Regions from separate parts of the Bacillus sp. FAU18 genome, predicted to be linked through region 4. Evidence: riboswitches for the same ligand, from Rfam matches in the RefSeq annotation. Region 4 holds a riboswitch; each other region holds the start of a gene.

Region 1 (6,166 bases), 150 kb from region 4:
CGAGCAAGCAATGCAGGCAAGGAGTAGAACCCGGCACCACGGTAAAGGTGAGGCCGTAGCTCCCTACACAGGCACCGTAAAGAAAAGGAATCCCTTCCTTTACCGCAGCATCATTTACGATCAGGCGGGTTTCAAAATTATCAGCCGCATCCACAATAATCGATGCATCCCTAATCAGCTCGAAGATATTTTCTGCTGTCACATCCATGACAAGGCCGGTCACATCAACATCGCTGTTAATCGAACGGAGACGGCGCTCCGCAGCGGCTGCTTTCGGCATTTCTTTTTTGACATCATCTTCTGTATACAGCTGCTGGCGCTGGAGGTTGCTCCATTCCACATAATCTCTGTCGGCAATTTTCACAGAGCCGACTCCCGCTCTCACCAGCATTTCTGCACTGGCTGTTCCGAGCGCGCCTGCGCCGATAATCACGGCGCGCGCTTCTTTCAATTTTTTCTGGCCGGATGGGCCGATCGGAGCAAACAGCTCCTGCCTTGAATACCTGCCCGTCATACAGGAAGACCTTCTCCCGGACTGCTTGCCGTTCCGTATTGCTTAAGCGGGATTCGTCCCGCCTCATAAGAAAGGCGTCCTGCTTCCACCGCGAGCTTCATGGCACGAGCCATTTTCACAGGATCGTCAGCGCCCGATACAGCCGTATTGAGCAGTACGCCATCCGCTCCAAGCTCCATTGCGTATGCCGCATCTTTAGGCGAGCCGATTCCAGCATCCACGATGACCGGCACTTTCGCCTGTTCAATAATAAATGACAGATTCAAAGGATTTAAGATTCCTTGTCCCGATCCAATCGGAGATGCACCCGGCATGATGGCATGAACGCCGAGCTCTTCCAGCTTTCTCGCCAGCACAACGTCATCCGACGTGTACGGGAGCACAATAAAGCCTTCTTCAAGAAGCTGTTCAGACGCTTTTAATGTCTCAACAGGGTCAGGCAGCAAGGAACGGCTGCATCCGATGACTTCAACTTTAATCATGTCACAAAGGCCTGACGCTTTTGCCAGCCTTGCAATCCGAACCGCTTCTTCAGCAGTACTGGCGCCCGCTGTATTCGGCAGAAGCGTATATTTGGATAAATCAAGCTGTTCCAGAAAATTCGGCTGAGATGCTTCAAAGATGTTCATTCTCCGCACAGCAAATGTTAAAATATCAGACTCAGAAACAGCTACTGCTTCCTTTTGTATGTCAAACGATGGGTATTTCCCTGTGCCCAGCAGCAATCTTGATTGAAATGATTTTCCGCCAATTGTTAACATGCTCATCCGCCTCCTACAAAATGGACAATTTCAATGACATCACGATCACAAAGCTCAACCTCGTGATAGCGTTCTTTCCCGATTATTTCTTTATTTCTTTCCACGATAACGATTTTATTTTCAAGCTGATACGACGCCAGCAGGTCTTGAATTGTACCTGTGTCTTTTTCCCACTTCACGTCTTTACCGTTCAGCTGTAGCATCATATCTGAACCGCCTCCTTGCGATCAATTCGGAATGCGTGCAGCCAGTCTTGGTTGACCTCTTTATTCATGATGAGATCACTGATCAAAGCGCCCGTTGCGGGAGCAAGCAGGATCCCATTTCTGAAATGGCCAGCCGCAAATAAAATACGGCTGTCCTCAGGATGTCTGCCGATGTACGGTTTTCCATCCTTTGTTCCCGGCCGGAGTCCCGCCCAAAAACGATCCACCTTCATATTCTGTATAGCCGGCAGCATCGTTTTTGCTTTTTTCATAACCGATTCCAATCCGCCAAGATCCGGTGTTTCACTCCAGTCCCCCGGCTTCATTGTCGCGCCGACAACCAGTCTGCCGTTTTTTCTCGGTACGATATAGCAATGGTCATGGTAAAGCGTTTTTGTCAGCGGGATATCATCATTCCAAACGGACAGGCACTCCCCTTTTACAGGGAGAAAAGCATTGTTCAGTCCGAGCTGTTTAAAAAACATTCCGCTCCACACCCCGCTGGCAACGACAACATGATTAGCCCATACGTCTCCACTAGGGGTCTTGATGGACAGGGCTTCACCGTCACGTTCGACATGCAGGACGGGCGTATGCTCAAAAATCTCCGCCCCAAGCATTTTTGCTGCTTTCACATATGCCTTGCAAACAAAATAAGGCTCCACATGCACATCATCCTGAATAAAAGATGCACCAAAGATGTCACCAGACGCATACGGCTCTTTTTCTAACACCTCTTCTTTTGAATACCAGCTGACAGAGTCCAAATCGTCCATCTGTCTCAGCTGCAGCACATCTTCTTCAGAAAATGCAAGCTTAAACATACCGCCGTTATGCTGCCTGATATCCACACCAGATAATGCATAAAGCTCTTCTCCAAGACCTTTGTACAGACGCTGGCTGTGCATGGCGAAATCAAAAAACGCGTCACGTTCCTCGCATTCGGCATGGGCGCCCAGCATTCCGGCAGCGGCACTTGTCGTTCTGCCGCCCATTGTTCCGCTTTCAAACAATGCGGTGCTTTTGTTTTCCTTTGCCAAATGATAAGCAATCGCGGAACCGATAATTCCGCCTCCAATCACCACTGCTTCATAATGCCTTTTCATAGCGCATCTCCTTTAGCTTGCGGGAATATCGTCTGGCTGCTTCCAAGGGCTCAGCGGAAGAGAAAATTCCTGACATAACAGCAATGCCGTCTGCCCCTGCTTGTTTTACGTCTCTTAACCTGTCCGGCGTCATCCCCCCGATGGCTATAACCGGGATGGAAATCCGCTGTTTGATATCTGACAGCAAAGATACTCCTCTGCCTTCAAGACCCTTTTTGCAATCCGTTTCAAACACATGGCCGAACAGCACGTAGTCCGCGTCTTCCTTTTCTGCTTGAACCGCTTCCTCCAGTGAATGCACCGACCTCCCGATATGAAGGTGTGGAAATCTGGCTCTGACCTGCTTCGGTGAAAAGCTGCCGCTTGGCAGCTGCACGCGGTGAATAGTAGAGAAAAGCGCAATATCCACGCGCCCGTTCATCACCAGTTTTCGTTTATCTATACCGCCTTCAAAAATAAGCTCGAGCAGTTTCAGAATATCTGCCGCCGATTTTGAGCGTTCCCGAATGTGAATAAAATCAACTTCATTCTGAATCGAAATGATGGTTCTCGCTAGCTCTTCTACCGGCTTGCAGTTATCCGTTATGGCGTGAAGCTCCACATTCCTCCACCTCTTTTATGCCGCGCTCCGACCAGCCTTCTTTTTGATAGGCCATTCCCCAAAATTGATATTCATAGAAGCTGGAGATGACAAAATTCTCTTTCATCTTGGCACGCACTTCCTCCGTGCTGTTTTCCGCCAGCTCATCAAAGCGGTTGATTTGCTCCTCAACCTGTTGTCTAAACCAGTCACCGCCGTACGTCCCAATCCACTTTTGATAAATCGGATGCCCAGGATCGCAATGCAGCAATTTCTCACCAACCTCGTAATAGAGCCAGTAGCATGGCAGCAAGGCCGCTAAGATTTCAGCGAAATTCCCACTCAAAACCGAACGGTACATATGGGATGTATAAGAGTACGCCGTAGGAGACGGCTTAAACGCCTTACGCTCTTCCTCGCTGATTTCCAACAGCTCGGCAAACTCGCGATGAAGCGCCATTTCCGCCTCATATGTACCTTGGGCATGGCTTGCCATCCTCCCCGTTGTAAAAAGGTCCTTCGCATAAGCTGCGCCAAATGACTGCACCTTTGCAAAATGCGTTAAGTAATAGGAATCCTGAAGTACGTAGTATTTAAAACGGTCAATCGGAAGCGTTCCGTCACCGATTCCTTGAACGAACGGATGGACAAAGCTCCCCTCCCACCATTCTGCGGCTGCGCTGCGGCATTCTTCTGAAAACTTCACAAATCATTCCCCCTCTGAAAATAAAAAAACCACTTTCCCGCAAGGAAAAGTGGTTTGGAATTGGCATAGTAAAATAACACAAATACCGCTCCACTTCCCTACGCAGGTCTGAACCTGTTCAAGTTATGAGGGTCTAAAAGTCACACTTTTATCTCAGCCCTTATGAAGGACACCCCTAGTGGTTAAACGAATACATATTGAATTGTTCTGCACCTCTATATTAACACGAATCCTTATTTGGTCAAGATTTATCCTTCCAATGTTTTCTTAAGATCCGTTACGTATCCCCGAGATCCGGTGACAATTAAGCGATCTCCCAGTTTCAGCCTAGTATCCCCATGAGGAACGATGCTGTCCACACCTCTGAAAATCCTGACAAAGATGACGTCACCTGTTAAAGGGAATTCCCGTAAAATGACACCATCATATTTACTGTTCTCCATATTAATTTGATACAGCGAAGACTCTTGGTTCGTGAGCAGCTTCATGACGCCAGGCGCTTCTATCAGTGCGCGAAGCAGCGTTTTTGTCGACAGCAGAATAGAAAAGATGCTGATTCCCTGCTCCTTCAGAGCTGCTTCATGCTCCGGTGATCCTACGCTTGCAATGACTCTTTCTGTGCCTTTTTCTTTTGCAAGTAATGCAATGTCTGCATTCATATCTTCATTTCCTGTCGCCACAACGAGGATATCCGTTTCAAAAATGCCGAGTGATTCAAGCGTCTCGTGTTCATAGTCAGAAATTGTTTCAACAGCAAACACTGATTCTGACAGCTTTTCCTCCGCATTCTCTTGGTAGACGTGTACAACACGCACGTCATACTCTTCCTCTGGCAATTCGAGTGTAACAGGCAAAGTCATTTGATTGGCGCCGATGAACGTAATCGTCTTTTTCTCCTCCGGCTGCTCTTCCCGTTTGTATAATTTTTTAAAACAGATCGGCGTAAAAATACTTGCAATGACGGCTACTAAAATTAGCGCTCCTGACATATTTGCACTGATCACGTGAAGCTGCTGGCCGATTGTTGCAGCAGCAATCACGAGCGAAAGCGTTGATGTCAGCAAGAAACCAGACGCGAAAATGGTTCGGTTATCATACCACTTCTTTAAGTACATGACAGGAATGATTTTGCTGACTAACAGCGCCAGCAGCAGGAGCGGAATCATGATTAAAATTGTTTTATCCTGGAAAAGAGTCCAAATATCAAGCTTCACACCGACCATCACAAAGAAAATCGGTATTAAGAACCCATAACCGAATGAGTCCAGCTGCTGAACAAGTTCTTTGTTTGGCGAAAGCAGGGAAACAAGAACCCCCGCTAAGAAAGCGCCGAGAATATTTTCCGCCCCAAGTGATTCAGACAGGGCAACGAGTACAATGATTAACGTAAAAATGGCACGCGTCCCGATCTGGATCGTCCCTTTTGACATGGATTGAACAAAAGAGCGATGTTTGAAGACCCGGCCGAAAAAGTAAAGCACCACTCCGGCCGCAAACAGAATCATCAGGAGCCACATGTTTCCGCTGTCCTCTCCGTATAAAGAAGAAAAAACAGCAAGAAGAATCATCGTGGCCAAATCAGCAATAACAGCAACAAGCAAAATAATCTGCCCGATATTTGAATTCATGATCCGTTCTTCTTTTAATGTTGGAACGACAACGCCTAACGATATCGTTGAAATAATCAGGGTCATTAAAAAAGCATTTTGGATAAATCCAGCCAAGACGAACCCATAGGACAAGAGCAATGATAAAATAAAAATGCCGACAAAAATAATAGATGCCGCAGCAAACGTATTCGGCGCTTCCTTGCCATTCGGCAGGAACTGCTTTTTCTTCCCTTTCTCAAACGATGAAAAATCAATTTCAAGCCCGCTTAAAAACATTAAAAAGATAAATCCGAGCATAGAAAGTGTCTGGAGCCAGGTGTCACCCTCCACAACTAAATTAAGGCCGCTTTTCCCAATAATCAGCCCCATAATGATTTCAGCAACAACAACCGGGATGCTGAGTTTAAACCGATGCAAAAGGATGGGTGTCAAAAATGCAACGATAAGTACAACAACTAAAGATGCGACAGATGTATGCGCCATAATAAGAACCTCCTTCTTTAGATCAGGGTTATGCCAGTTCTCACTCAAAGAACAAAACCTCATTTTTAAAAAACATAACGCGATTTTAACAAGGGTGATGATGAAAAATAAAGTAATATGGTCTTAATCCTGTTTAGAAAATGATTCTTCTATAATTTGCACATAAAAGCTTGTGATGACTCACAACACTTTGCTTCATA
Region 2 (6,166 bases), on a different contig from region 4:
AACCTTACGCCTAAAACGGTATAATCAAAATCCCGCTCCTTTACAGAGCGGGATTTTTTGGGATAATGAAGCATAGGTGGAAATTTTAGATAAGAAGGAAGGTGCCAGCTGATGTGGAAGCGTATGACTGCAAAAGCGGAAGGCTTATATATCGCAGATACAGAAAGCTTCGTAACAAAGCAAATGGACAAGCTTGATTTTGATTATGGCGGCATCCCCGGCGACTTGCATTTTGGCCTGACCAAAAAAGCGGGAGCCAGAGAACCAATGTTTTCAAGAGGGACTGAAATTTTCAACCGCAGACAAATTTCAATTGTTTCAATAGAGGAATGCAACGAAATCGCTTTAAAAATGGGAGTGCCGAGGATTTTGCCGGAATGGCTCGGGGCGAATGTGGCAGTCAGCGGTATGCCAGATCTTACTTCATTAAAAGAAGGAAGCCGGATTATTTTTCCGAGTGGAGCGGCTCTGCTGTGTGAGGGCGAAAATGATCCGTGTATCCAGCCGGGAGAAGTGATTCAGTCTTATTATCCGGACCAACCGAAGCTGGCGCCGGCTTTCGTCCGCCACGCACTGGGCATTAGAGGGATTGTCTGTATTGTGGAGAGACCTGGTGCTGTTTACACAGGCGATGAAATAGAAGTTCATTCCTATCAGCGAAAAGTCAAACGAAAAGCAGAAAGGGTCTGATGAAATCAGGCCCTTTCTATCTTTTCTTTAATTTCTTTTATTTGGCTGAGATGCCGTTTTTCATGATGGCCGATAAAATCGATCCACTGTCTGACAGTCAGCTCTTGAAACACAGGATGCGGAAGCACTCTTTCAAAATCTTCTTCTGTCAGAGAGGCAATCGCAGCAGTCAGCTGCTCTCTTACCACATCAAGCTCACGTTTCATTTGGTTGCCTGAAATAAAATCATGCGCAGGCTCAAGATGACTCGGGGCTTTCCGTTTATTATTTCTGTCCTGTGCTACCTCAAGCGGTTTTTCTTCAATTTCTTTAATCGGAGCGTCCTTTACACGTTCCTTCAACATTTTTTGTGCGGTCATATCGATTTTTTTCAAATGGTCAAGAACTTCCCGTATGCTCCATTCTTCAGCAGAAGGCTTTTGGTTCAGCTTTTCGTCAGAAAGTCCTTTCAATTCGTTCCACGTTTCTAATCTGGCTTCATTAAAGATACTCATCATATCTCCTCCTAAAATGACATTACCATATATATAAGCAATTATCATTTATAAAGCACTTCAAATGGGTTATTTGTCTTAAAATTTTGAAACTTTTCCCGTGGTGTCTCGTATAAATGGTAACGGCAGCCGTTCATCAATGCATTGATGAAGAAAGGATGAGGAAATTGGAGTTATTTGGAGTACCTATACAAACAATTTATCTTTATACGCTTATTATTGCGGGCAGCCTTACGCTGTTATTTCTGTTTTTCGGAGATGTATTTGCAGGGCTGCCGGAAGGCATTCCGTTTCTTAATCCGACATTAGTGCTCTCATTTTTCACATGTTTTTCAGCGGGCGGATATATAGGTGAACTCGTATTGCCTCTGTCAAGCTTGCTGATTGCGCTTTTATCTTGCATCCTTTCAATCATGCTGGTGGTATTGCTTCACATCTTTGTACTGGTACCATTATCATCTGCAGAAGAATCATTGGCATATAGAGAAGATGATCTCAGAGGAAGACTCGGTAAAGTGATTACAGCTGTTCCGGTTGACGGGTTTGGTGAAGTGGTCATAGAAGGGATAGGAGGCACCATTTCAAAGTCAGCGGTCAGTTTTGATAATCAGCAGATCAGTTACGGGACAACGGTGTTAGTCGTAGATATTAACAACGGAGTTCTTTCGGTTACTCCGCATGAACCCATTTAACATAAAAGGAGGAATTTGATATGACAATGCCGATTATAATGATCATCGGAGTTGTATTCTTTTTATTAATTGCACTAATAGCTGTGTTTATTACGAAGTATCGTACAGCAGGGCCTGATGAAGCGTTAATTGTAACAGGGAGCTATCTGGGGAATAAAAATGTTCATGTCGATGAAGGCGGCAACCGTATTAAAATCGTCCGCGGCGGAGGAACCTTTGTCCTTCCCGTCTTCCAGCAGGCAGAGCCGCTAAGCTTATTATCAAGCAAACTCGATGTTTCGACACCTGAAGTCTATACAGAACAAGGAGTGCCAGTAATGGCCGATGGAACTGCGATTATTAAAATCGGCGGTTCTATAGGAGAAATCGCTACAGCGGCCGAACAATTTTTAGGGAAATCAAAAGACGACCGTGAGCAGGAAGCGCGGGAGGTTTTAGAAGGCCACCTTCGTTCCATTCTCGGCTCAATGACAGTAGAAGAAATCTATAAAAACAGAGAAAAATTCTCTCAAGAGGTGCAGCGTGTCGCTTCACAGGATCTCGCGAAAATGGGGCTTGTAATCGTCTCGTTTACCATTAAAGATGTTCGTGATAAAAACGGTTATCTTGAATCATTAGGGAAACCGAGAATTGCCCAAGTAAAACGCGATGCTGATATCGCAACAGCAGAGGCTGATAAAGAAACACGAATTAAGCGGGCAGAAGCCGATAAAGACGCAAAAAAATCAGAACTTGAACGGGCGACGGAAATCGCTGAAGCTGAAAAACTCAATCAGCTCAAAATGGCTGAATTCCGCAGAGAACAAGATACGGCAAAAGCGAATGCCGACCAAGCATATGATTTAGAGACTGCCAGAGCACGCCAGCAAGTCACAGAGCAGGAAATGCAGGTTAAAATTATCGAACGCCAAAAACAAATAGAACTAGAAGAAAAAGAAATTCTTCGCCGTGAACGTCAATACGACTCAGAGGTAAAGAAAAAAGCCGATGCAGACCGTTATTCTGTTGAGCAGTCCGCAGCAGCAGAGAAAGCCAAACAGCTCGCGGAAGCCGATGCCAAGAAGTACAGTATTGAAGCAATGGCAAAGGCTGAGGCGGAAAAAGTAAGAATTGACGGGCTAGCAAAAGCAGAAGCGGAAAAAGCGAAAGGAGAGACAGAGGCAGAGGTTATCCGCCTGAAAGGTCTTGCAGAAGCGGAAGCAAAAGAGAAAATTGCGGCTGCCTTTGAACAGTACGGGCAGGCGGCGATTTTCGATATGATTGTCAAAATGCTTCCGGAATACGCGAAACAAGCAGCGGCACCTCTTTCAAATATTGATAAAATCACCGTTGTCGATACAGGAGGAAGCGGTGAATCAAGCGGAGCAAACAAAGTAACCAGCTATGCGACGAACTTAATGTCAAGTCTGCAAGAAAGTTTAAAAGCATCCTCAGGAATTGATGTAAAAGAAATGCTTGAGAACTTTTCAGGAAAAGGAAACGTAAAACAAAGCATTAATGAATTAACAAATGAAATCAAAGAAGCCAAAACGATCCAAAAATCAGAGTAAGGAAAGGGCAGAACCGTATGGTAACTGTACGTGAAGCGAAGTTAGAGGATATAAAGGACATTGCAAAAGTGCATGTAGACAGCTGGAGGACAACATACCACGAAATTATCCCGATTGATTATTTAAACAGCCTGAACTATAAGGAATTTGAAGACAAATGGAAAAGTCGCTCGTTAAAGGGAGTATTTGTTGCTCAGGACGAAATGGGTTCAGTATTCGGCTTTGCTTCATTTGGACCTATTCGATCTGAACAAGAAGGCTATGACGGCGAGTTATACGCTATTTATCTTGTGGAAGAGCGCCAGCGGCAAGGTGCAGGCAGGGCGCTCTTAGCAAAAGGAGCGGAGTTTTTGCTTCAACATGGTTTTTCAAGTATGTTTGTTTGGGTTATTGAGCAGAATCCCTCGATTATATTTTATCAGGCCTATTCACCTGAAAGAGTAGCGGAGGACAACTTTGAAATTGACGGAGTAAGACTGAAAGAAGTAGGTCTTGGCTGGCCGGATCTTTCAGCTTTAAAAACACTTCTTAACAGATAACGAACAATCCCCCAGCGGAATTCGCTGGGGGATTGTCACTTTTACGCTTTGTCACTTTTAAGCAAACGGGGTGCTGTCATAAATAATAAACATAGGACAATTGCACAAATAATGAATGAAGGAACCATGTAAGTCGCATTATAAGTTAAAGAATAAATCCATACCGGCGTTCCTTTTGGAGCAAAGCTGCCGAAAAACACAGCTCCTGAAATGACATGCGCGGCATAGCGCAGCAAACTGCCGATGAAAACTGCGCTGACCACTGAAACAATCAATTTCCCTTTTGTTTTTGATACAGCGGCTTTACGGACAGAAGAAGCGAAACAGCCGCTTATGCCGATTGCTGCGAAAGCGACAATGTAATCTAACAATAGCTGTACAGGATGTTGAGCAAACAAGTTTCCGATTGCTATTTGTACTAGACCTGTCAACAAACCTGTAGTAAGACCTGCTTTGACACCCCAGCGAAACGAAATTAAAAAGATCGGAATCATCATGATGGAGACCGAGCCTCCTTGAGGCATGCTAAGAAACATTCCTGAGACAATGTCTAAAATAACGGCTGCTGCTGTCATAATGGCAATTTCAATAAGGCGAACCAGTTGCTTAGATTGATTCATATCTATCTCCTTCCATTGACAGACAACCAAAAGGACAACAAAAAAGCAGCACGCGGAAGGATGAGAAAAGTTCCACGCACTGCTTTACGATCTGCAATTCATTTGACTTTGCCACATCCCTACGCCAGCGTTAACTAACAGGTTCAAAGGGTCAGAACGAAACCGCTCACTCTCAGCTTTAATGCTCCCCTTGTGGTCATCAGTATTTAGTTCGTTTCTACTATACAAGAAAACAAAAAAAACAACAAGATCACATGACTGATGTATATGTTCTTTTAAGAAAGTTATATGATACACACGCTTTAGAAATCATGGCGAGGATTATAGTTTATTTGTTTTATAGATTTTTTAAAAAAACTATTGCAATAAATAAATACAGGTGTTATATTATTAAACGTCGCTGATGCACAGCGGACACAAACTAGATGCTTCAAAACAACTTGAAAAAAGTTGTTGACAAAAAAGAAGCTGAATGTTATATTAGTAAAGCTGCTTCATTGAGAAGTAACGAAATGATCTTTGAAAACTAAACAAGATAAAACGTACCTGTTAATTCATTTTTATAAATCGCACAGCGATGTGCGTAGTCAGTCAAACTAGGACCTGCACGACGCAGGTCACACAGGTGTCGCCGCAGGATGCGGTGAACTTAACCTGTGATCCATTTATCGGAGAGTTTGATCCTGGCTCAGGACGAACGCTGGCGGCGTGCCTAATACATGCAAGTCGAGCGGACAGATGGGAGCTTGCTCCCTGATGTTAGCGGCGGACGGGTGAGTAACACGTGGGTAACCTGCCTGTAAGACTGGGATAACTCCGGGAAACCGGGGCTAATACCGGATGCTTGTTTGAACCGCATGGTTCAAACATAAAAGGTGGCTTCGGCTACCACTTACAGATGGACCCGCGGCGCATTAGCTAGTTGGTGAGGTAACGGCTCACCAAGGCGACGATGCGTAGCCGACCTGAGAGGGTGATCGGCCACACTGGGACTGAGACACGGCCCAGACTCCTACGGGAGGCAGCAGTAGGGAATCTTCCGCAATGGACGAAAGTCTGACGGAGCAACGCCGCGTGAGTGATGAAGGTTTTCGGATCGTAAAGCTCTGTTGTTAGGGAAGAACAAGTACCGTTCAAATAGGGCGGTACCTTGACGGTACCTAACCAGAAAGCCACGGCTAACTACGTGCCAGCAGCCGCGGTAATACGTAGGTGGCAAGCGTTGTCCGGAATTATTGGGCGTAAAGGGCTCGCAGGCGGTTTCTTAAGTCTGATGTGAAAGCCCCCGGCTCAACCGGGGAGGGTCATTGGAAACTGGGGAACTTGAGTGCAGAAGAGGAGAGTGGAATTCCACGTGTAGCGGTGAAATGCGTAGAGATGTGGAGGAACACCAGTGGCGAAGGCGACTCTCTGGTCTGTAACTGACGCTGAGGAGCGAAAGCGTGGGGAGCGAACAGGATTAGATACCCTGGTAGTCCACGCCGTAAACGATGAGTGCTAAGTGTTAGGGGGTTTCCGCCCCTTAGTGCTGCAGCTAACGCATTAAGCACTCCGCCTGGGGAGTACGGTCGCAAGACTGAA
Region 3 (6,166 bases), 440 kb from region 4:
TCGATTAATAGAGATAACTATTTTATAATAATTATAAAATAATATTGACTTTTTACTTAGAGATGATATTATGTTCTTATAAATTCCAAGAGGTGATAACATGAGTTCAAATAAACTGACAACTAGCTGGGGCGCTCCGGTTGGAGATAATCAAAACTCAATGACTGCCGGTTCTCGCGGACCAACTTTAATTCAAGATGTACATTTACTCGAAAAATTGGCCCATTTCAACCGAGAACGTGTTCCTGAACGTGTTGTTCACGCCAAAGGAGCAGGCGCACACGGATATTTTGAAGTGACAAACGACGTAACAAAATACACGAAAGCCGCTTTCCTTTCTGAAGTCGGCAAACGCACACCGTTGTTCATCCGTTTCTCAACAGTTGCCGGTGAACTTGGCTCTGCTGACACAGTTCGCGATCCGCGCGGATTTGCTGTTAAATTTTATACTGAAGAAGGAAACTACGACATCGTCGGCAACAATACGCCTGTATTCTTTATCCGCGATGCGATTAAGTTCCCTGATTTCATCCATACACAAAAAAGAGATCCAAAAACACACCTGAAAAACCCTACGGCTGTATGGGATTTCTGGTCACTTTCACCAGAGTCACTTCACCAAGTGACAATCCTGATGTCTGACCGCGGAATTCCTGCAACACTTCGCCACATGCACGGCTTCGGAAGCCATACATTCAAATGGACAAATGCCGATGGCGAAGGCGTATGGATTAAATATCACTTTAAAACGGAACAAGGCGTGAAAAACCTTGATGTCAATACGGCAGCAAAAATTGCCGGTGAAAACCCTGATTACCATACAGAAGACCTTTTCAATGCAATCGAAAACGGTGATTATCCTGCATGGAAACTATATGTGCAAATCATGCCTTTAGAAGATGCAAACACGTACCGTTTCGATCCGTTTGATGTCACAAAAGTTTGGTCTCAGAAAGACTATCCGTTAATCGAGGTCGGACGCATGGTTCTAGACAGAAATCCGGAAAACTACTTTGCAGAGGTAGAACAAGCGACATTTTCACCTGGAACACTCGTGCCCGGTATTGATGTTTCACCGGATAAAATGCTTCAAGGCCGACTGTTTGCTTATCATGATGCACACCGCTACCGTGTCGGTGCAAACCATCAAGCGTTGCCAATCAACCGCGCACGCAACAAAGTAAACAATTATCAGCGTGATGGACAAATGCGCTTTGACGATAACGGCGGCGGATCTGTGTATTACGAGCCTAACAGCTTCGGCGGTCCAAAAGAGTCACCTGAGGATAAGCAAGCAGCATATCCGGTACAAGGTATCGCTGACAGCGTAAGCTACGATCACAACGATCACTACACTCAAGCCGGTGATCTGTATCGTTTAATGAGTGAAGATGAACGTACCCGCCTTGTTGAAAATATCGTTAATGCTATGAAGCCGGTAGAAAAAGAAGAAATCAAGCTGCGCCAAATCGAGCACTTCTACAAAGCGGATCCTGAATACGGAAAACGCGTGGCAGAAGGCCTTGGATTGCCGATTAAAAAAGATGCTTAATGTAGAAATGCAAAAACCCGCTGTAATCAGCGGGTTTTTTTATATTTAGTTACACATTGCGTATGCTTCTCATCAATCTTCATATAAATTTCTTCCATTAGCTCCGCGCTGTTTATAATCTCTCGTTTGTTTTTTTCAATCAGCAGCTCAAGCGGCAAAATCTGATTCCCGTAGGTTTTTCGCTTCCTGAATCGTTTTCTCCCCTTTTCTTTTTTGACTCCCATCAATAATCCCTCCTTTTTCATACAAAAAAGGCCCTTATCTAAACGATAAGAGCCTTCGGTGTTCCGATCAGCGCGATAAATTTGAAAAATTTGTACTGACCATGTTAATTCATACAATACCGACCTGTCAACTATTTTTTTGAGAGTGTTGACACTGTATCAGATTGCATCCCCGCTTTTTCCTTATACACTCTTTTCCCCTAACGCATAAGCTAGAGAAACTAGAATACGAGAGAAAGAGAGGTGGGAGTGTGGAAAAGACAAAATTGACCGGACGTATCGTAACACGGGATGATCCGGACTATCGAAAGAAACGATGGGAGACTACGTAAATTGGCCAGATATCGAAATCAGAAACTGGCCAAGAACATATTACGGCGAAAACGTTGAACGACTCCGCCGTGTCAAAACGAAATATGATCCAGAAAATGTTTTCCGCTTTGAACAGAGTATTCCGCCGCTTCGACGCTCTCTGTTTTTCTAAAAAAAAATGAAGATGGAGCATTCTCCATCTTCATCTTTTTTATTGATATAAATTGCTTCCCGTATCGACAAACTCTTTTGCTTTTTCTTTTAATCCTTTATTTATGGCTTCTGCTTCACTGAGATCGTTTTTCTTCGCATAATCCCGAATATCCTGTGAAATTCTCATGCTGCAAAATTTCGGACCGCACATGGAACAAAAGTGAGCGGTTTTTGCTCCTTCAGCAGGCAAGGTTTCATCATGGTATTCAAGCGCTCTCTCTGGATCAAGAGATAGATTAAACTGATCCCGCCAACGGAATTCAAAACGGGCTTTCGATAACGCATCATCCCGGATTTGCGCCCCAGGATGCCCTTTTGCAAGGTCTGCAGCGTGCGCAGCAATCTTATATGTAATGACTCCTTCACGAACATCATCACGGTTTGGCAGCCCTAAATGCTCCTTCGGCGTTACATAACAAAGCATTGCTGTCCCGTACCAACCGATCATCGCCGCTCCGATCGCTGAAGTAATATGGTCATATCCCGGGGCAATATCCGTTGTCAGCGGCCCCAATGTGTAAAAAGGCGCTTCTTTACAAATGTCCATTTGTTTATCGACGTTCTCTTTGATTTTATGCATCGGAACATGTCCAGGCCCCTCAATCATCACCTGAACATCATGCTTCCAGGCAATTTGCGTCAGCTCTCCAAGCGTCTCTAATTCAGCAAACTGCGCTTCGTCATTGGCATCAGCAATTGATCCGGGACGCAAACCATCCCCAAGAGAGAAAGCAATATCATACGTTTTCATAATCTCACATATTTCTTCAAAATGTGTGTATAAAAAGCTTTCTTGATGATGAGCCAGACACCACTGCGCCATAATCGCTCCCCCGCGTGACACAATACCAGTTGTCCGTTTGGCAGTCAGCGGTACATACCTAAGCAAAACACCCGCGTGAATCGTAAAATAATCCACTCCCTGCTCTGCCTGCTCGATTAGCGTATCACGATAAATCTCCCACGTTAAATCCTCCGCTACGCCGTTTACTTTTTCAAGCGCCTGATAAATCGGAACAGTTCCCACAGGCACGGGGCAATTGCGGATAATCCATTCACGCGTCGTATGAATATCTTTTCCGGTAGAGAGATCCATCATTGTATCTGCTCCCCAGCGGATGGCCCACGTCATTTTTTCCACTTCTTCTTCAATGGATGACGTAACCGCTGAATTCCCGATATTTGCATTAATCTTCACATGAAAATTCCGGCCGATAATCATTGGCTCACTTTCAGGGTGATTAATGTTTGAAGGAATAATCGCCCGGCCGCTGGCTACCTCGTCTCTGACGAATTCAGGAGACACATGCTCACGAATGGCGATAAATTCCATCTCAGGTGTAATGATCCCCTTTTTTGCATAGTGCATTTGAGTAACATTTTGACCTGCCTTCGCCCTCAGCGGTTTCCGCTTTAATCCTGGGTAGCTTACGTTTGGATTTGCTTTTTTATAACCGTTATCTTCTGGTTTTATAGCCCGACCTTCATACTCTTCCACGTCACCGCGCTCTGTGATCCATTTTTGGCGGAGCGGCTTTAATCCTTCTTGAATATTAATGGTTACTCCAGGGTCCGTATACGGTCCGCTTGTATCATAGACACGCACAGGCGCGTTTTCCTCTTCGCCGAACGATCCCGTCGTCGGACTCAATAGGATCTCCCTCATCGGCACTTGGATGTCCGAAGAAGAACCCTCCACGTATACCTTCTTGCTACCTGAAAAACTTGACATAATGGAAATGTTGGCTTGCTGCACTGAATTGTTTTGCATTACTTTTCCTTCCCCTCTCTACGTTTGAAAGGACAAAATCAAGCCCATAACCAGCACAAAAAACCGGATTCATATAAATGAACCCGGTTACAGTCAGAAAGAAACATATTATTGCCCAGCACGACAATAACAAAAACTATTCCTCTACTTCCCCACGCTGGTACGAACCAGATCAGGTCCAAAGGGTTAAGAAGCTTACCTTCCCTCTCAGCCCGAAAGCGGGCACCCCCAGTAACTATTGATTTCGCCCTCATCTTAACATAAAACCAATCTGAAAAAAAGAGGAATATAGAAAATATTCAGCTAATTCATCCCAAATATTTGACCGGCAACGGGATTTCAGATACTTCATGTTCCCCCATTATCACCCGATATGCCTTTGCACCCGCTCTTGAACTCACGGTTTGAAACAGCTGATCATTTATGAAATGGAGAGCAGCCCCATCATCCGCTGCATAGCCACTGCATAAGAACTTGTTAGATATCAACTGGTGGTATGCCGGTCTCCGATCCTTTTCCCCGTCATAATGGGGACAAAAGCTCCCTTGCAAAAAACCTAAACTTTTCAAACCTGTCAGCGGTCCGGCTGAATCTGTCACCCCTTCTTCAAACCAGCAGATCGCACCGGCACTTAATCCAGCTAGGACCACACCGTTCTTCCATGCTTCCCTGAGAATATGGTCCAGCCCCACTCTTTCCATAACACAAGTAAATTCCGCGTATTTCCCCCGCCAACATAAATCACGTCCATTTCCATAACAAAAGAAGCTAAATCTGTTGATGGCGGCTTAAACAAAGATAAATGAGACGGCACACAATCCAGTGTTTGAAATGCATGATAAAACCGCTGAATATAGTTTTGGGAATCTCCGCTCGCCGTCGGCAAAAAACAAATACGAGGCTGCTCTCGTTTTGATTGATTGAGGATATATTGATCGAGGGACAAATTATCCGGCTCCATCGAAAAACCCCCGCCCCCCATCGCAATAATCTGCTTCATCATCACACCCCCCAACAAATTTGTTGCTTATTATAGCATTTTGTATAGAAGCAAGAAACAAAGCCAAATACTTTCTTATCAGGAGCTGCTAAAAAAACAAAGGAGGTGGTTTCCCATTGAACAAAGTCTTTGCCCCAAAGATATTCTTGATTTGTTAACAACAATAAAAACCAGCATTAACAAATACACTGTCGCAATAACAGAAGCCGAAAATCCCCACATCAGAAGAGCGTTGCATGATCAATTAGATACAGCCATTCATCTCCAAGATGAACTGTCAGATTTTCTGTTAGAAAAGGGGTGGCTCGGGTGAGCAATTTCAAATCGATTCGCTTTTATCTTACAGCAAAGACCACCAAAAGAGACGGGATCTCAAAGATGAGATGCCGTCTCTTTTTTATTGCTCCACTCTTCTTAAAGCCTCGTTTACCGTTTCTTTTATAAACGCGTCTTCACCGCTTAATCGGTCTAAACTGAGATCGCCGTTTCTCAGCCTTTCGGAAATATTGTTTATATCTTCCTCTACTGTGATTTGCAGCTCACCAGCCAAAAACATTCTGTGTAATTCATCTGCAACCAAACTTTCTTTATTCACTTCCATCCACTCCTTTATTTTCAATATTATTCTTAGTCTGTCCCTAGGCCGAGACGAATAATAGGAAAAAAGTATGAATTAAACGAATCTTTTTTCCTCCTTCTTACGTATATCTGTTGAGAAAAAAGAAAAAGGGGAAGATCTAACATGTCATTTTTTAAAAAGCTTGCGGCAAGTGCCGGAATTGGAGCTGCAAAAGTAGATACAATTTTAGAAAAAGACGCATATTTTCCAGGAGAAGAAGTACGGGGAACGGTACATGTCAAAGGCGGAAAAATCGCTCAGGACATCCGTTATATCGATTTACAGCTTAGCACACGGTATGTCATTGTAAAAGACGATGAAGAGCACCGGAAATACGCTACAATTCATTCTTTCCGGGTCACTGGTTCATTTACCATTCAGCCTGGTGAAGAGCATCAATTTCCGTTCACATTCACTCTGCCTCTAGATACGCCGATCACTGTAGGGAAAGTAGAGGTTGCCGTGGTGACAGACC
Region 4 (6,166 bases):
CAAACGGATGATGATCAGCCAAATGCGCAAGACCAAAACGCTGCAGCAGGTGTTGCGCTTTTTTCTCAGTTTCAGCATTTGCTTTCTGGCCGAACAGAAGCTCGTCATACACCGTATCGGTGACGAATTGATGCTCAGGGTTTTGAAAAACAAATCCCATCCGTTTACGCAATTCTTTTTCTTTATATTTCTGCAGCGGCTGGTCATTAAGAAGGATTTTGCCGCTTTGCGGTTTCATGAGACGGGCCAAAACTGATAGGAGCGTCGATTTTCCAGTTCCGTTCGGACCGACAAGCGCCGTTAAAGAACCTTCGCGCAACGAAAAGCTGATGTCTTTGAAAATCGCCTGCGGTCCTCTCGCGAACGAAAGGCTGCTGACTTCAAGCACACTCTCCCCAGAAGGGGCTTTCTTCTTTTTGGCATGCCCGGCAGGAATAGGCTCTTTGAACAGCATCTCTTTTGATAAAGTAAACGGCATACTCAGCTTTTCCTGCAGATGACAGACCTTTGGAATGGCGATGCCCAATTTCTTTAGTGTCTCCGCTTCATGCTGAAATAGATTTTTCGTCAGGCCATCCAGCGCCTTTTTGCCTGATTTGTCGAGCACGATCGTTCTCTCAATCCAAGGCGCCCATTCATCAAGCTGGTGCTCAATGACGAGGAGGCTGAAACCTTTTTCCCGCTGAAGATCTTTCATCAGATGAACGAACTCCCGTGCTGAGAAAGGGTCTAAAAGAGAGGTCGGCTCATCTAAAATAATAAGCTCAGGCTCCATCGCCAAAATACAGGCGAGAGCCACTTTCTGCTTTTGTCCTCCTGAAAGGGTTGAGATCGTTTTTTCTTTTAAATGGGTAATGCGTAATTTTTCTAATACGGCGTTGATTTTCTCTGTCATTGCTTCTTTTGGAACTTGCAGATTTTCCAGCCCGAACGCTATTTCGTCCTCCACCGTCAGCATGCAGAACTGCTGATCAGGATCCTGAAAAACGACCCCGGCATGCTGAGCAATCGTTTCGGAGGTTTCAGCATCTGTGACCGGCTTTTGAAATAGAAATGCATGTCCGGACTGAATGCCGTCGCAAGCCTCCGGATATAGACCGTTTAAACAAAGGGCGAGCGAGCTTTTACCGCATCCGCTCGGTCCTAATAATAAAACACATTCTCCTTTTTGAAGCTCAAACGAAATGTCTTGAAAAACCGGTTTCTCGTCTTCTTCATAAGAGAAGCTGAGCTGCTCAACCGTCAGAAGCTCATCAAAGGCTTGCATGTTCTGACGCCCGCTTCCGTTTCTTTTTCAGTTCCTTTCCGAGTGCCATTCCGTTTAACACACCTGTATAAGCGAGAGAGTCGCTGACAGCTTTTCCGAGAAGCCCCGCCAAAAGCGCGCCGGAAATGAGGCGGATCACAAGCATAATGAGCAGATAACCTGGTGAATAGGCTGCATAGCCAGAAACAAAGAGATCATAGATAAAGCTGGCTACTGAAGACCCCATACCGGCCAGCATAAGGACAGGGAGAGAGTATGCTTTCCAGCGTGTTGCAAGAAACACAGCCTCAGCCCCGAGTCCTTGAACAATGCCAATGACGATGACCATCGGGCCAGACGGATTTCCCAGCAGGCACTCAACGAGAGCGGCAATGATTTCAGAAACGAGCGCCGCACCCGGTTTTCGAATCATGTACGCGGCGATCACAGAAACGATAAACCAAATGCCGTAAATCGGTTCATAGGCGATTGCCCCAAACATACCTGCAAGCACGTTTCCGAAATGTGTAAATAATAAATAAACAACGGCAAATACGATACTGATAACCGACATGATGACAATTTCTTTTACTTTCCAGCTTTTCATGTTATCCCTGCTTTCTGTTTTTTCTTGATGGACTGTTAGCCGAAAGATTCACAGTCATGGTGATGTGGTTTGTTTGCTGCTCGGCCATGCGGAAAACGGCTTCCAATGTGCTGAATACGTCATGCGCATCCCCGTCAAGCTCGCTCGCGTAATGGACACCCTGTACGAAAGTGCCTTGGGCTTTTGCAATGTCGACAGCCTTCATAATCAATCCCATATAATCCGGCTCGTTCATTGGATAAAGGGCAAATTGGCACGGCGCTTCCGCCTTCAAGCCTTGGACAGCATCTTCATTGACACGCTTATCACCTTTGGAAAGATATGTATCCCCCTGTGTGTCACCCGGGCATCCAATGGAAAACGTGCCGTTCATGACGATGTGTTGTTCGCTGTTTGCTGCATGAAGGTAAATGGCTTTTGCAGCATCGAATACATGATCAATCGATCCGCGTAACACCGTGCTGATATGGTCGGTTTTCGTCCAAACCTTGGATGTATCTGTTTTTTTCAGCGCAGACTTGATCACACTGATAAAATCATCCGTCATCGGATATAAAGAGAAGCGAAAACCGGCGATTCTGCTTGTACCGCAAATATGCTCCATTTCTCCGACCTCCTGTTTTTTTGGTAAAATAAAAAACTGCATATCCTAAGGGAATATGCAGTCATAGATCGATTAAGCGCACAAAAAAATACACCATTCGGTCAACCTGCACTTCCCCACGCTGGTATTATCCAGATCGGGTCATAAGGGATCAAAGCGCGTTTCTTTCGCGCTTTATCTCAGCCAAAACAGCACCCCTAGTGCTTTCCGTATACAATTTTTTATTTTGACATCATAATAGATGATAAGAATCATTTTGTAAACAACGAAATCATTTTTTTCATATAGGGACGGGAGAGGATGATCAAATTTGGAAAAAGGACACATATTAATTGTGGAAGATGAAGAAAAAATCGCCAGGGTTCTACAGCTTGAATTGGAATATGAAGGATACAGCGTCACCATCAAACACAATGGCACAGAAGGTCTGGATGCGGCAGCGGAAGGCGGGTATTCCTTGGTGCTTCTTGATGTCATGCTTCCGGGGCTTAGCGGACTGGAAGTGCTGCGCCGCTTGAGAAAAACGGATCCGCAGACACCGGTCATATTATTAACGGCGCGAGACAGTATTCCTGATAAGGTAACAGGTCTGGATATCGGTGCGAATGACTATGTCACCAAGCCGTTTGAAATCGAGGAATTGCTTGCGAGAATCAGGGCGGCGCTGCGACAAAATGGAACAAAAACGGAAGATATCGGCACCTTTCTTACATATGACGATTTGCGGGTGAACGAAAAAACCCGTGAAGTGAGACGCGGAGACAAAGAGGTGGAATTAACGCCGCGGGAATTTGATTTACTCGTCTATATGCTAAAGCATCCGCAGCAAGTGCTGACACGGGAGCAAATTCTAAGCTCGGTATGGGGATTTGATTATATCGGTGATACAAATGTCGTGGACGTCTACATAAGATACATCAGAAAAAAACTGGACTATCCTTACGAAAAACAGCTGATCCATACGATTCGCGGGGTCGGCTATGCCATTAAGGGGTAAACGATGAAGCTGAAGACCAAGATTCATCTATACACATCAATATCACTGTTGATTTTATTAATTTTGGTTCATACCGCAGTATATCTCATTTTTTCGTCTGCGCTGACATCAAAGGATGCGGCCCGGCTTGCTGATGAGACGGATAACATTGCCGAAGCGCTGCGTGCCGCTGAAACAGAAGGAGTGGCTTTGCAGGATATGCTGCAGGCCTATCTTCCGGCAAATGGCATGGTGCGTGTAGTGAATGGTGATCAAAAAGCCGTTATGACGATCACAAAAGAAAAAGCCTATAAAGATTTTCCTCTCTCTTTTCATAGCGGAGAAACGGCAGATGTGAGGAAACATGACGGCAAGCTGTTTGCCGAGGCTGCTGTTCCGGTGATTTGGACCGATGGACAAGTGGTGTCTCTTCAGCTGGTTGAAAGACTGGAGAACACAGAAGAGAGTCTGTTTCTGTTGAAAATCATCTTAATCGCTGCAAGTGCTGCTGTCTGCATTGCTTCTTTTTTTGCCGGCAGCTTGCTAGCCCGCCGAATCATCAATCCGATCAGACGATTAATGATCACAATGAAAGACATACAGCGAGACAAAGAATTTAAAACGATTTCTTTAGAAGGACAGTCCAACGATGAATTGTATCAAATGGGGCTGACATTTAATGAAATGGCAATGATGCTGAAGGAGCACTATGATAAACAGCAGCAATTTGTTCAAGATGCTTCACACGAATTGAAAACCCCGCTCACTATTATAGAAAGCTACAGCAGCCTGATGAAGCGGTGGGGGGCAAAAAAGCCGGAGGTGCTTGAGGAGTCGATAGAAGCCATTCACTCAGAAGCGGTGCATATGAAAAAACTGACCAATCAGCTTTTGGCGCTGGCCAAAAGCCATCAAGGACTCGAGCTTGATCTGAAAACAATCGATCTGATTGGAGCGACGCGCGCGGTTATGCAAACGCTCCAGTCCGTTTATCAGCGTGACATATTGCTTGAAACAGATAAAGAGAGCCTGCTTGTAAAGGCTGATGAAGAACGCATCAAGCAGCTGTTGACCATTTTGCTTGATAATGCAATCAAGTATAGTGAAAAGCCTATTGAGATGTCAGCCGGAACGAGGAATGGACGGCCGTTTCTATCAGTGAGGGATGAAGGCATCGGAATACCTGATGAGCATATCCCGCATTTGTTCGAACGGTTCTACCGGGCAGATGAGGCACGAAACAGAAAAACAGGCGGAACGGGTTTAGGCCTTTCCATTGCCAAGCAAATCGCTGATGAGCATGGCATTGAGCTGTCTGTCAAAAGCAAGCCGGGACAAGGAACAGCTGTCACCATGCAATTCAGCGAACAGAATGGGGGAGGCCGATGACGAAAACAATAAAAACAGTATCTTTTGCTGCAGCAGCCATTTTAGTTGTCATCATCTGTACGTTTCTCATCATTCGGCAAACCCATGAGAACATACTGTCAAAGGAGACTGTCGTAAAAAAAGTCGAAGCCTCCTATGAAGGCAAGGTCACGAAAGCAAAACAATCAAAGGATAAAAAAACATATGATATAACCCTTGAAAATCCAAAGGGAACTTACTTTGTAAAAGCAGATGCAATATCGGCTGACATTCTTTCAATGAATAGAGTAAAAGCAGTGAATCCATCTGCCATGACAGAAAAAGAAGCTGAGCATCTTGCGCTTGAGCGGGTGCCGGGAACGATCAAAAAACAAACACGGCAAAGTCAAGTTGCCACTTATACCATACAAAAAGAAGACGGGAAAACATACGAAGTGAAGGTAGACATGCAGGCAAAAACAGTCTTGTCTGCCGATCAAATCAGCAGCAAAGATCAACAAAAAACGCCGATTACGAAAAAAGAAGCCAAAACAATTGCAGAGCGAAAAACGGGCGGAACAGCGGATGACGTAGATCTCGAAGAAAGTGAGGGCACTCTCATCTTTGAAGTGGACGTTGATCTTCCTGATAATAAGGAAGCGACAGTGAAAATCAATGCCTACACAGGAAAGATAGCTAACATTGTGTATGAAGACTGACGGTTTCTCATCAAATTCTCATCTTGCTCTCGTTTTCCTTTCATGTTGAGTGTGTAAACTGTACTCATACAAAACAAAGGAGGACTCACAAATGCTCAAGAAAAAATGGATGGTTGGTCTTTTAGCAGGGTGCCTAGCGGCCGGAGGATTCAGCTACAACGCGTTTGCCACAGAAAACAATGAAAACAGACAGGCTTCTTCTAAGACGGATGCACTCACTGAACAAGAAGCAGAAGCAATTGCTAAAACAGTTGTTGACGGCACAGTAGAAGACATTGACAGAGACCTTTACAACGGCAAAGAAGTCTATGAAGTGGAGATTGAAAAAGAAGGTGAAGACTACGATGTATATGTAGATATTCATACAAAACAAGCGCTTAATGACCCGCTAAAGGAGAAAGCAGAACAAGTCGCCATAACAAAAGAAGAAGCTGAAGAAATTGCATTAAAGCAAACAGGTGGAACCGTAACGGAAAGTAAGCTTGACGAAGATGACGGTACTTACATCTATGAAATGGAAATCCAAACGAAACAAGGAACTGAGACAGAATTTGAAATTTCCGCAAAAGATGGACGCATTATCAAACAGGAGATAGATGACTAATCAAAACCCCCGCTGCAGCGGGGGTTTTTCATGATAAGAAACCTTCTTTTGGACAATCTAAGT

Evidence for each region. Region 4 has a riboswitch for thiamine pyrophosphate ahead of thiU (HMP/thiamine ABC transporter substrate-binding protein ThiU). Riboswitches for the same ligand answer to the same signal wherever they lie in the genome.
Region 1: linked by a shared signal. The riboswitch ahead of tenA (thiaminase II) and the one ahead of thiU (HMP/thiamine ABC transporter substrate-binding protein ThiU) in region 4 are both predicted to bind thiamine pyrophosphate.
Region 2: linked by a shared signal. The riboswitch ahead of thiT (energy-coupled thiamine transporter ThiT) and the one ahead of thiU (HMP/thiamine ABC transporter substrate-binding protein ThiU) in region 4 are both predicted to bind thiamine pyrophosphate.
Region 3: linked by a shared signal. The riboswitch ahead of thiC (phosphomethylpyrimidine synthase ThiC) and the one ahead of thiU (HMP/thiamine ABC transporter substrate-binding protein ThiU) in region 4 are both predicted to bind thiamine pyrophosphate.

What each region holds. Positions count from the first base shown of each region.
Region 1 covers NZ_JBVYHZ010000003.1:517,003-523,168, reverse strand. The annotation lists gene thiF (thiazole biosynthesis adenylyltransferase ThiF) at 1-514, opposite strand, end outside; gene thiG (thiazole synthase) at 511-1,281, opposite strand; gene thiS (sulfur carrier protein ThiS) at 1,278-1,478, opposite strand; gene thiO (glycine oxidase ThiO) at 1,478-2,587, opposite strand; gene tenI (thiazole tautomerase TenI) at 2,571-3,188, opposite strand; gene tenA (thiaminase II) at 3,163-3,873, opposite strand; TPP riboswitch at 3,952-4,060, opposite strand; gene AC0OMU_RS02920 (monovalent cation:proton antiporter family protein) at 4,122-5,966, opposite strand.
Region 2 covers NZ_JBVYHZ010000004.1:989,658-995,823, reverse strand. The annotation lists gene gbsB (choline dehydrogenase) at 1-24, shown strand, start outside; gene AC0OMU_RS16225 (MOSC domain-containing protein) at 112-690, shown strand; gene AC0OMU_RS16220 (DinB family protein) at 696-1,184, opposite strand; gene AC0OMU_RS16215 (NfeD family membrane protein) at 1,352-1,876, shown strand; gene floT (flotillin lipid rafts scaffold protein FloT) at 1,897-3,426, shown strand; gene AC0OMU_RS16205 (N-acetyltransferase family protein) at 3,444-3,965, shown strand; gene thiT (energy-coupled thiamine transporter ThiT) at 4,007-4,585, opposite strand; TPP riboswitch at 4,685-4,786, opposite strand; rRNA gene AC0OMU_RS16195 (16S ribosomal RNA) at 5,251-6,166, shown strand, end outside.
Region 3 covers NZ_JBVYHZ010000003.1:230,556-236,721, reverse strand. The annotation lists gene katA (catalase KatA) at 101-1,552, shown strand; gene senS (transcriptional regulator SenS) at 1,579-1,776, opposite strand; partial or broken gene AC0OMU_RS01435 (BBE domain-containing protein) at 2,072-2,260, shown strand; gene thiC (phosphomethylpyrimidine synthase ThiC) at 2,300-4,072, opposite strand; TPP riboswitch at 4,205-4,312, opposite strand; partial or broken gene AC0OMU_RS01425 (Type 1 glutamine amidotransferase-like domain-containing protein) at 4,381-5,075, opposite strand; gene AC0OMU_RS01420 (spore coat protein) at 5,113-5,385, shown strand; gene AC0OMU_RS01415 (hypothetical protein) at 5,470-5,673, opposite strand; gene spo0M (sporulation control protein Spo0M) at 5,815-6,166, shown strand, end outside.
Region 4 covers NZ_JBVYHZ010000003.1:665,881-672,046, forward strand. The annotation lists gene AC0OMU_RS03790 (ABC transporter ATP-binding protein) at 1-1,267, opposite strand, end outside; gene AC0OMU_RS03795 (ECF transporter S component) at 1,254-1,853, opposite strand; gene thiU (HMP/thiamine ABC transporter substrate-binding protein ThiU) at 1,855-2,457, opposite strand; TPP riboswitch at 2,554-2,666, opposite strand; gene ykoG (two-component system response regulator YkoG) at 2,768-3,454, shown strand; gene ykoH (two-component system sensor histidine kinase YkoH) at 3,458-4,822, shown strand; gene AC0OMU_RS03815 (PepSY domain-containing protein) at 4,819-5,499, shown strand; gene AC0OMU_RS03820 (PepSY domain-containing protein) at 5,591-6,103, shown strand.